Sphaerotilus montanus: one gene and its partner. Each later gene encodes a partner of the first gene's protein in a complex. Links are inferred from orthologs where the notes say so. Each region holds a gene or a part of one and is shown on either strand. Other genes may lie near its edges. The genes, in order: secA and secY.

Evidence for each region.
Region 2: the proteins of secA (region 1) and secY are in contact, whole or in part, in a crystal structure (PDB 3DIN), measured with the Thermotoga maritima proteins. The link is inferred for Sphaerotilus montanus from one-to-one orthologs. Residues at the interface, in WP_004082002.1 of Thermotoga maritima: Glu261, Ala262, Arg263, Lys300, Ala301, Arg302, Thr303, Ile304, Ile305, Leu323, Tyr324, Asp325, Pro326, Val329, Ser330, Tyr333, Ile336, Lys340, Phe345, Val349, Glu363, Phe364, Tyr374, Ser375, Gly376, Gly377, Glu393, Ile395, Thr482, Ser483; in WP_004081795.1 of Thermotoga maritima: Glu108, Gly109, Glu110, Glu111, Ala236, Glu237, Arg238, Arg239, Ile240, Thr241, Ile242, Gln243, Tyr244, Ala245, Arg246, Arg247, Val248, Thr249, Gly250, Arg251, Arg252, Val253, Tyr254, Gly256, Ala257, Ser258, Thr259, Tyr260, Leu261, Pro262.

The regions. Positions count from the first base shown.
Region 1 is NZ_JACCFH010000001.1:1,104,815-1,110,696, reverse strand. Bases 996-4,281 are described here. They hold secA (preprotein translocase subunit SecA), read left to right. Parts: upstream 996-1,327; coding sequence 1,328-4,081; downstream 4,082-4,281. Other genes in these bases: BDD16_RS04870 (GNAT family N-acetyltransferase), read left to right, coding at 4,109-4,281; BDD16_RS04880 (M23 family metallopeptidase), read left to right, coding at 996-1,174. In the rest of the region: BDD16_RS04885 (DciA family protein), read right to left, coding at 1-97; more of BDD16_RS04880, read left to right, coding at 149-995; more of BDD16_RS04870, read left to right, coding at 4,282-4,717; bifunctional glutamate N-acetyltransferase/amino-acid acetyltransferase ArgJ, read left to right, coding at 4,776-5,882. UniProt on the Escherichia coli protein: Required for protein export, interacts with the SecYEG preprotein conducting channel.
Region 2 is NZ_JACCFH010000001.1:1,436,762-1,442,240, forward strand. What follows is about bases 724-3,606. They hold secY (preprotein translocase subunit SecY), read right to left. Parts: upstream 2,879-3,606; coding sequence 1,568-2,878; downstream 724-1,567. Other genes in these bases: rpsM (30S ribosomal protein S13), read right to left, coding at 725-1,090; rpmJ (50S ribosomal protein L36), read right to left, coding at 1,125-1,238; infA (translation initiation factor IF-1), read right to left, coding at 1,294-1,512; rplO (50S ribosomal protein L15), read right to left, coding at 2,893-3,327; rpmD (50S ribosomal protein L30), read right to left, coding at 3,330-3,521. Outside these bases: rpsD (30S ribosomal protein S4), read right to left, coding at 1-60; rpsK (30S ribosomal protein S11), read right to left, coding at 290-694; more of rpsE, read right to left, coding at 3,607-4,057; rplR (50S ribosomal protein L18), read right to left, coding at 4,088-4,453; rplF (50S ribosomal protein L6), read right to left, coding at 4,465-4,998; rpsH (30S ribosomal protein S8), read right to left, coding at 5,015-5,410; rpsN (30S ribosomal protein S14), read right to left, coding at 5,443-5,479. UniProt on the Escherichia coli protein: The central subunit of the protein translocation channel SecYEG. Consists of two halves formed by TMs 1-5 and 6-10.

The DNA of each region.
Region 1 (5,882 bases):
ACGGGCGCACGGCATCCATGTGGGCATTGGCCGCGGCCAGCCGCTGCTGCAGACGCAGCAGGGGTTCGCAGCGGTCCAGTACCTGACCCAGGGGCACGGCATCCGGCACTGCCGTGGCAGCCGGTTTCAGCAGAGGAATGAAGCGACGATGGATATTCTGATCACCCATGGCGGCTTGGCGCGCACGCGCTCCATGCATGTGCGGCCGGCGCAATTGTGGCTGATCCTGTCGGCGCTCGTGGTGGCGATGCTGCTGCTGTCGGGCACTGTCTACCACTTCGTCTTCCTCAAGGCCGTGCGCGATGGCTGGCCGGTGGTCAGCCAGATCGTCGGGCCCGTGGTCGGCCGGGACGCTGTCCAGCGCGAGCGCTACACCCGCGAGAATCTGGATGCGATGGCCCAGAAAGTGGGCGAACTGCAGGCGAAGCTGCTCAAGCTGGAGGCGGTCGGCGAGCGTGTGTCCGGGCTGGCGGGGCTCAAGCCCGAAGAACTGCGGGCCCTGGACGATGCTGGCAAGGCCTCGACGTCCGGCCCGGCGTCGGAGCTGTCGGTGGCCAAGGGGGCGGGCGGTGGTCCGTTCGTGCCGGCGGCGGGTCCCTCCGGTGCGCAGCTCGACCAGCTGGTCGAACTGCTCGATACCCAGGCAGACCGCTCGGGGGACGTCTTCGTGCTGGTCGAGTCCCGGCTGCTGGAGCGTCGGCTGGAGATGCTGATGGTGCCCAGCATCGCGCCGGTGGATGTGCCGGTGGGCTCCGGGTTCGGCTTCCGCATCGACCCGTTCAACCGCCGTGCGGCGCTGCACACCGGGCTGGACTTCGCCGCCCCGACCGGCACCCCCATCCGCGCTGCCGCCGGTGGCCGCGTGCTGGAGGCGGATCGGGACGGCGCCTATGGCCTGTCGCTGCAGATCGACCACGGCAATGGCCTGATCACCCGCTACGGCCACACCTCGCAGATCCTGGTCCAGCCCGGCGACGTCGTGCGCCGCGGACAGGAAGTCGCGCTGGTCGGCAGCACCGGCCGCTCGACCGGACCGCATCTGCACTTCGAGGTGCTGCTGGGCGGCGTGCCCCAGGATCCTGCGAAGTTCCTGGCCCGAGGTGAAAGTCTCGATGCCGCCGCGCGCACCTCGGCCGAGGTCACCCCTGCAACCAGGCTCCGCAAGTCCCGGTGATAAACTCAAAAGTTGTCCGAGGGCACGCCTGAACCGCGTGCCGGCCTGGCCTGCCGACGCTGCTGCTGACCCGGCCGCACCTCACCTCCTTCCGATCCCCCACCCGCGACATGGGCTGAACCGCCGCGGGTTTGCTGCACCTGCGTCCACTTCATGTTGCCCAAGCTCCTCACCCAGATTTTCGGCAGCCGCAATGACCGCCTGCTCAAGCAGTACCGGCGCGTCGTCGAGCGCGTGACCGCGCTGGAGGTGCAGTTCGAGAAGCTCTCCGAAGACGAGCTGCGCGGCAAGACGGCCGAATTCCGCCAGCGCGTGGCGGCGGGCACCTCGCTCGATGACCTGCTGCCCGAAGCCTTCGCCGTGGTCCGCGAGGCCGGCAAGCGCTTCATGCGCATGCGCCACTTCGATGTGCAGCTCATCGGCGGCATGGCCCTGCACAACGGCAAGATCGCCGAGATGCGCACCGGCGAAGGCAAGACGCTGATGGCGACACTGCCCGTCTACCTCAATGCACTCGCCGGCAAGGGCGTGCACGTGGTGACGGTCAACGACTACCTCGCGGCCCGCGACGCCGAGACCATGGGCGGGCTCTACAACTACCTTGGCATGACGGTGGGCGTGAACCTGCCGAACATGTCGCGCGAGGACAAGCAGGCCGCCTACGCCGCCGACATCACCTACGGCACGAACAACGAGTTCGGCTTCGACTACCTGCGCGACAACATGGTCTACGAAGTCGCGGACCGCGTGCAGCGTGCGCTGAACTTCGCCATCGTCGACGAGGTGGACTCGATCCTGATCGACGAGGCCCGCACGCCGCTGATCATCTCGGGCCAGGCCGACGACCACACCGACATGTACGTGCGCATCAACGCCGTCGTGCCGCACCTCAAGAAACAGATCGGCGAAGCGGATCCGCGCACCGGCGAAGGGGTCATCGAGGCCGGAGACTTCACCGCCGACGAGAAGAGCCACCAGGTCTTCCTGACGGAAGACGGCCACGAGAAGGCCGAGGCACTGCTGGCCGAGGCCGGGCTGCTGACGCCGGGCGCTTCGCTCTACGACGCCGCCAACATCACGCTGGTCCACCACCTCTACGCCTCGCTGCGCGCGCACCACCTGTTCCACCGCGACCAGCACTACGTCTCGCAGAACGGCGAGATCACCATCGTCGACGAGTTCACCGGGCGCCTGATGACGGGCCGCCGCTGGTCGGACGGTCTGCACCAGGCGGTGGAAGCCAAGGAAGGCGTGAAGATCCAGGCCGAGAACCAGACGCTGGCCTCGATCACCTTCCAGAACTACTTCCGCATGTACGCCAAGCTCGGCGGCATGACCGGCACGGCCGACACCGAAGCCTACGAGTTCCAGGAAATCTACGGCCTGGAAACCGTCGTGATCCCGCCGAACCGGCCGATGGTGCGCAAGGACGAGCTGGACCTCGTCTACAAGACCGGCCGCGAGAAGTACGAGGCGGTGGTCAAGGACATCCAGGAGTGCTACGGCCGCGGCCAGCCGGTGCTGGTGGGCACGACCTCGATCGAGAACTCGGAGCTGGTGTCCGAGATGCTGAATAAGGCCGGGCTGCCGCACCAGGTGCTCAACGCGAAGCAGCACGCCCGCGAAGCGACCATCATCGCCCAGGCCGGCAGCCCGAAGATGGTGACGATCGCCACCAACATGGCGGGCCGCGGCACCGACATCGTGCTCGGCGGCAACGTCGAGAAGCAGGTGCAGCTGGTCGAGGCCGATCCGGACCTGTCGGATGCCGAGAAGGCCGTGCGCGTCGAGCAGCTCAAGCGCGAATGGCAGGGTCTGCACGACCAGGTCAAGTCGCTGGGCGGCCTGCGCATCATCGCCACCGAGCGCCACGAGAGCCGCCGCATCGACAACCAGCTGCGCGGTCGCGCCGGCCGGCAGGGCGATCCGGGCTCCTCGCGCTTCTACCTGTCGCTGGACGATCCGCTGATGCGCATCTTCGCGGGCGACCGCGTCAAGGCGATCATGGACCGCCTCAAGATGCCCGACGGCGAGGCGATTGAGGCCGGCATCGTCAGCCGCTCGATCGAGAGCGCGCAGCGCAAGGTCGAGGCGCGCAACTTCGACATGCGCAAGCAGCTGCTGGAGTACGACGACGTCTCCAACGACCAGCGCAAGGTCATCTACCAGCAGCGCAACGAGTTGCTGGAGCAGACCGACATCGACGCGCAGCTCACGCACCTGCGCCGCGGCGCGATGACCGATGTGGTGCGCGCCTTCGTGCCCGTCGAGAGCGTCGAGGAACAGTGGGACCTGGACGGACTGGAGAAGACGCTGCGCGAAGAATGGCAGCTCGACGTGCCGCTCAAGGCGCAGGTCGAGGCCAGCCAGGAAGCCACCGACGAGGACATCGTCGAAGCGGTGTGCGTGGCGGCGGATGCGTCCTACACCGCCAAGGTGGCGCAGGTCGGTGCCACGCAGTTCGGCAACTTCGGCCGCATGGTGCTGCTGCAGGCGATCGACACGCACTGGCGCGACCACCTCTCGGCGCTCGACTACCTGCGCCAGGGCATCCACCTGCGTGGCTATGCCCAGAAGAACCCGAAGCAGGAATACAAGCGCGAGGCCTTCGAGCTGTTCAGCCAGCTGCTGGACGTGGTGAAGATGGAAGTGACCCGTCTGCTGATGACCGTGCGCATCCAGAGCCCGGACGAAGTGGCGCAGGCGGCGGTGGCCATCGAGGAGCGTGCGGAGCACCTCGCCAACGTCACCTACACCCACCCGAACGAGGATGGCAGCGTGTCGCAGGACGCTGAGGCCAGCGCTGCAGAACTGTCGGAAACGCAGATGCAGCGCACCGGCCGCAACGATCCCTGCCCCTGCGGCAGCGGCAAGAAGTTCAAGCTCTGCCACGGCAAACTGACCTGATCCTCGGTCGTCCGCGCCGAGATGACCATGACACCTGATACCTTTCGCCGCAGCCCGGAAACGATTCCGGGCCGACGCCTTCGCCTGGAGAAGATCCATCCCCGCCATGCGCCCGCCTTCCACGCGAGCGTGCAGCGGTCGATGGTCGACCTGGACTTCATCGCCTGGGGGCACCACCACTGGAATGCCGTGGCGGCACTCGAACACTGCGAGCGCCAGCGCGACTGGGTGGACACCGAAGGCGAGGGCGTGATGTACCTGGCCTTCGAGCACGACACCGGCACCTACGTCGGCTGTGTCGACCTGCACAGCGTCGATTTCGGCGTGCCGCGCTGCCAGATCGGGTTTGTCGGCTGCAGCCGGCAACGCGGCCGTGGCCTGATGCGCGACGCGACGCTGACGCTGATGAACTGGGCCTACAGCCGCGGCATGGCGCGCATCGAGGTGTGGTGCGACGTGCGCAACACCCGTGCGCTGGCCTTTGCCGAGAGCCTGGGCCTGCAGCGCGAAGGCTTGATGCGCAAGGTCGAGCGCGACGCCCGCGGGCAGCTGTGCGATCAGTACCTGCTGGCCCGCCTGTCCACCGACAGCGTCCCTACAATCGCCGATTCGCGCGACAGCGTGGCCACCGTCTGAGGGCTGAAGCCCGGGAGGGCCGCGTCTGCGCTCCTTCCGCTTCGACCGCCAGACTGCCATGCCCGTCAATCTCACCGCTCCCAATCCCCAGGACCTGCACCCGGTCGCCGGCGTGCAGCTCGGCACCACGATGGCCGGCGTGCGCAAGGCCAACCGGCGTGACCTGACCGTCGTGCTGCTGGCACCCGGCTCCAGCGTGGCCGGCGTGTTCACGAAGAACCGCTTCTGTGCCGCACCGGTGCAGATCTGCCGCGACCACCTCGCCGCCGGCCCCGCCAAGCGCGCCATCGTCATCAACACCGGCAACGCCAACGCGGGCACGGGCGACGACGGTCTGGTGCGCGCCCGCTCGGTGTGCATCGGGCTGGCGCAGGCGCTGGACATCGCGCCGGAAGAGGTGCTGCCGTTCTCGACCGGCGTGATCATGGAGACGCTGCCGAGCGAGCGCATCCTGGCCGGCCTGCCCGCCGCGCTGGCGGATGCGCAGCCCGACCACTGGGCCGATGCCGCCGCCGGCATCATGACCACCGACACGCTGCCCAAGGCGGCGTCGAAGCAGGTCGTGATCGGCGGCAAGACCGTGACGGTCACCGGCATCAGCAAGGGCGCCGGCATGATCCGCCCGAACATGGCCACCATGCTCGGCTTCGTGGCCACCGACGCCGCGATCGACCCCGCGCTGCTGCAGCCGCTGGTGACGGAGGCCGCCAACCGCAGCTTCAACCGCATCACCATTGATGGCGACACCTCCACCAACGACAGCTTCCTGCTGATCGCCACCCACCAGGCCGGCAACCCGACCATCACCGCGCTCGACTCGGCCGACGGCCAGGCGCTGCGCGATGCGGTGATCGCCGTGTCGCAGCAGCTGGCGCAGGCCATCGTGCGCGACGGCGAAGGCGCGACCAAGTTCATCACCGTGCGCATCGAAGGCGGCCGGACCGAGGACGAGTGCCTGCAGGCCGCCTACGCCATCGCCCACTCGCCGCTGGTCAAGACCGCGTTCTTCGCCAGCGACCCGAACCTCGGCCGCATCCTCGCCGCGGTCGGCTATGCCGGCATCGCCGACCTCGACCAGACGCTGATCGACCTCTACCTGGACGATGTGCACGTCGTCCACCAGGGCGGGCGCCGGCCGGCGTACCGCGAGGAAGACGGCCAGCGC
Region 2 (5,479 bases), 330 kb from region 1 along the record:
GAACAGGTCGGTGCCTTCACGGCGGGAAAGTTTGGCCTTGGGGCCGAGGTAACGTGCCACGGACGTTGTCCTTGTGTTTCAATCTGACGTACGCAATTCGTACGCGAGTCTCGCGGGAATCCACGAAACGGTGGTCTTAAAGTAGTGGAATGGCTTGCGGGCCATTTCACCTTGACAGTCGCAACGACGAGTTTTCCGGCGAACGCACAAAGCGTTCGCCGGAAAACCTGCGATTGTAGCGCAACTTAATGAGGTTATCCTGTCTGCGCATGCAGACAGGAATCCGGCATCAGATGCGACGGCGCTTTTGCGGACGGCAGCCGTTGTGCGGAACCGGCGTCACGTCAGAGATCGACGCGATGCGGATGCCCAGGGAAGCCAGCGCACGAACCGACGACTCGCGACCCGGGCCAGGGCCCTTGATGCGCACGTCCAGGTTCTTGATGCCTTGTTCCTGAGCGGCACGACCTGCGACTTCCGCCGCCACCTGGGCTGCGAAGGGTGTCGATTTGCGCGAACCCTTGAAACCCTGGCCACCGCTCGAGGCCCAGGACAACGAGTTGCCCTGACGGTCGGTGATCGTGATGATCGTGTTGTTGAACGAAGCGTGCACGTGAGCGATACCGTCCGCAACATTCTTGCGGACTTTCTTGCTCACGCGGCGCGCGGCGTTGTTGACAGGTGCTTTTGCCATGACTCGAATCTTTCCTGGGCGACGATGCGCTTACTTCTTCAGCGCAGCAGCGCCCTTCTTCGGACCCTTGCGGGTACGGGCATTGGTGCGGGTACGCTGACCACGCATGGGCAGGCCGCGGCGATGGCGGAAGCCACGGTAGCAGCCCAGATCCATCAAGCGCTTGATGTTGATCGAGATTTCGCGACGCAGGTCACCTTCGATGGTGATCGTGCCCACGGCCTCACGGATCTTTTCCAGATCGCCGTCAGTCAGGTCCTTGACCTTCTTGTTGAACGGAATACCGCAGCTTTCGCAGATCTTCTGGGCGGTCGTACGACCGACACCAAAGATCGCGGTCAGGCCGATTTCGGCGTGCTTGTGCGGCGGAATGTTGATACCAGCAATACGTGCCATGGTGACTCTCTAAAGGGTTTCAGCGACGGGTCGATCAACCCTGGCGCTGCTTGTGGCGCGGATCGGTGCAGATCACACGGACCACACCCTTGCGACGGATGATCTTGCAATTGCGGCAGATCTTCTTGACGGATGCCGAGACTTTCATGGTCTTCTCCTTGATCGGCTTGCGCTTCTCTTCCGGACAATGTTGGGAGGTTCGCTCACTTCGCCCGGAACACGATGCGAGCACGACTCAGGTCGTAGGGGGTCAATTCAACGGTCACTTTGTCTCCCGGCAGGATGCGGATGTAGTGCATCCTCATCTTGCCGGAAATATGCCCGAGCACTACATGGCCGTTTTCCAGTTTGACCCGGAAGGTGGCGTTGGGGAGGTTTTCGATGACCTCCCCTTGCATCTGAATAACGTCGTCTTTCGCCATACGAAATCGGCTCGATACGCTTACTCGGTCTTTCTTGTTCAGCGTGCCCTGAAGTTCAGCTTGCCTTGAAACTGGACTTCTTCAACAGCGTTTCGTATTGCTGCGACATCACGTACGACTGGACCTGCGCCCAGAAGTCCATCGTCACGACAACAATGATCAGCAGCGACGTTCCACCGAAGTAGAACGGCACGTTGTACTTCAGCACCAGGAACTCGGGCAGCAGACAGACCAGCGTGATGTACACCGCACCACCGAGCGTCAGGCGCCCGAGGATCTTGTCGATGTACTTCGCGGTCTGCTCGCCAGGACGAATCCCCGGAATGAACGCACCACTCTTCTTCAGGTTGTCTGCGGTCTCACGGCTGTTGAACACCAGCGCCGTGTAGAAGAAGCAGAAGAACACGATCATCGCCGCGTAGAGCAGCACATAGATCGGCTGCCCCGGCGACAGCGCCGACGAGATGTCCTTCAACCAGCGCAGCTTTTCACCGGTCGCGAACCAGCCCACCACCGTCGCCGGCAGCAGGATGATGGACGACGCGAAGATCGGCGGAATCACACCCGCCATGTTGACCTTCAGCGGCAGATGCGACGACTGACCACCGTAGACCTTGTTGCCAACCTGCCGCTTGGCATAGTTGACCAGGATCTTGCGTTGAGCCCGCTCGACGAACACGACCACAAACGTCACCGCGATCACGATCAGCACGATCAGCAGCGCCACGATCACGCTCATCGCCCCGGTGTTGATCAGGTTGACCAGCCCGCCGATCGCACCAGGCAAACCAGCCGCGATCCCCGAGAAAATCAGGATCGAGATGCCGTTGCCCAGACCACGTTCGGTGATCTGCTCACCCAGCCACATCAGGAACATCGTGCCAGCCGTGAGGCTGACGATGGCCGTGATGCGGAACATCGGACCCGGATCGATCACCAGGCCGGCTGACCCTTCCAGCGCCAGGGCAATGCCCATCGACTGGAACAGTGCCAGACCCAGTGCACCGTAACGGGTGTACTGCGTGATCTTGCGACGACCGGCTTCGCCTTCCTTCTTCAGCGACTCCAGCGTCGGGATCACGTAGCCCATGAGCTGCACGATGATCGATGCCGAGATGTACGGCATGATTCCCAGCGCAAAGACGGTGAACCGGGACAGCGCGCCACCCGAGAACATGTTGAACAGGTTCAGGATGCCACCCTGCTGGCCCTTGAACAGCTGTGCAAGCTGCTCAGGGTTGATGCCGGGAACCGGAATGTGCGCGCCGATGCGGTAAACCACCAAGGCCAGCAGCAAGAACACCAGTCGGCGACGCAGATCGCCGAACTTGCCGTTCTTGGCCAGTTGTGTCGGGTTCGTTGCCACGGAAGACCTGTGACTCAGGCAGCGATCGAGCCGCCAGCGACTTCGATGACCACCAGCGCACCAGCGGTTGCCGCCACGCCCTTCAGCACGACCTTCTTGGTCAGCTCGCCGGACTTGATGACCTTGACGTTCTTTACCATGTCAGCCACCAGACCGGCCTGCTTCAGCACCAGCACGTCGACTTCGTCGACCGCCAGGTTCTGCAGTTGCGACAGGGTGACTTCAGCGTTGTACTTCAGCAGTTGCGACTTGAAGCCGCGCTTCGGCAGACGACGTTGCAGCGGCATCTGACCGCCTTCGAAGCCCACCTTGTGGTAGCCACCAGCACGCGATTTCTGACCCTTGTGACCGCGACCAGCGGTCTTGCCCAGGCCGGAACCGATGCCGCGACCCACGCGGCGCTTGGAGTGCTTCGCACCCGATGCCGGTTTGATCGAATTGAGTTCCATGATTACAGCACCTTCACCAGGTACGAGACCTTGTTGATCATGCCGCGCACCGCAGGGGTGTCTTCCAGCACGGATTCGGTGTTCATGCCACGCAGGCCCAGACCACGCACCGTGGCACGGTGCGATTCGCGGGTGCCGATCGGGCTCTTGACCAGCTTGACCTTGACGGTCTTCTTGTCGGTGTTCTCAGACATGTTGTCCTCCGGCCCGCTCAGTTGAAGATTTCTTCAAGCGTCTTGCCACGCTTGGCGGCCACCGCGGACGGGGTCGTCATGCGAGACAGGGCGTCGAACGTGGCGCGAACCATGTTGTACGGGTTCGAGGATCCGAGGCTCTTCGCGACGATGTCGGTGATGCCCATGACTTCGAACACAGCGCGCATCGGACCGCCAGCGATGATGCCGGTACCAGCGGGCGCGGGCGCCAGCAGGACCTTGGCAGCACCATGCTCACCAGTCGCGTTGTGCGGCACGGTGCCGTTGCGCAGCGGGATCTTGACCATGCCGCGGCGCGCCGATTCCATCGCCTTCTGGACGGACACCGGCACTTCACGCGCCTTGCCCTTGCCCATGCCGATGCGACCGTCGCCATCACCAACCACGGTGAGTGCAGCAAACGCCATGATCCGGCCGCCCTTGACCACCTTGGTCACGCGGTTGACTTGGATCATCTTCTCGCGCATGCCGTCGTCGCGACCTTCGTCAGCAACCTTCGGTTGAAACTTAGCCATTTTGTATTCCTTCGTTTCGAGCGAGGCGGATCAGAACTGCAGACCGGCTTCGCGCGCTGCATCGGCCAGCGCCTTGATGCGGCCGTGGTACGCGAAACCAGAGCGATCGAACGCCACCTTCTCGACGCCGGCGGCCTTGGCCTTCTCGGCGATGCGCTTGCCGATCAGCGTCGCGGCATCGACGTTGCCGCCTTTGCCAGCCGCGCCGAGCTGCTCGCGGACTTCCTTTTCGGCGGTCGAAGCGCTGGCGAGCACCTTCGAGCCGTCGCCGGAAATCACGCTGGCGTAGATGTGCAGGTTCGAGCGGAAGACGCTCAGACGAACCGCGCCCTGCAATGCAATGCGGGCACGGGTCTGACGGGAGCGGCGCAGGCGCTGTTCTTTCTTGTTCAACATGGTGCGGCTCCTTACTTCTTCTTGGTCTCTTTGATCGTGACCTTCTCATCCGAATAACGGATGCCCTTGCCCTTGTAGGGCTCAGGGGGACGGAAGGCACGAACCTCTGCGGCCAGCTGGCCGACGACCTGGCGATCAGCACCCTTGATCAGGACTTCGGTCTGAGTGGGGCACTCGACCTTGATGCCTTCCGGCATTTCCTTGACCACGGGGTGCGAGAACCCGATCTGGAGGTTGAGCTTCTGACCCGAGGCTTGAGCGCGGAAACCCACGCCGACCAAGTTCAGCTTGCGCTCGAAACCCTTGCTCACGCCATTGACCATGTTGTTGACCAGCGCACGCACGGTGCCGGACATGGCATTGGCTGCGGCCGAATCATCGGTCGGAGCAAAAGACAGCTTGCCAGATTCGTTGCTCACCTTGACCAGGCGATGCACCGGACGCACCAGAGTGCCCTTGGCACCCTTGACGCTGATCTGGTCTTCGGTGACCGACACGTCCACGCCTTGCGGGACGGTGATCGACATTTTTCCAACGCGGGACATTTCCGGGTCTCCTGCCTTATGCGACGTAGCAGAGGACTTCGCCACCGATACCGGAAGCGCGCGCCTTGCGGTCGGTCATCACGCCCTTGGGGGTGGTGACGATGGCGACACCCAGGCCGTTCTGGACCTGGGGGATGTCGTGACGGCCCTTGTAGATACGCAGACCAGGGCGACTGACGCGCTCGATGCGCTCAATCACCGGGCGGCCGGCGTAATACTTCAGACCGATCTGGAGTTCGGACTTGCCGTCCGTCGTCTTGACTGCGAAACCGTCGATGTAACCCTCGTCCTTGAGGACTTGCGCAATGGCAGCCTTCAATTTGGACGCTGGCATCGCAACGCTGGCCTTCTCGACCATCTGCGCGTTGCGGATGCGGGTCAGCATGTCGGCGATAGGATCACTCATGCTCATGGAATAACTCCTGTTCGTGCCCTGGGGCCGGCTTACCAGCTCGCCTTGACGACACCGGGGATGTCGCCT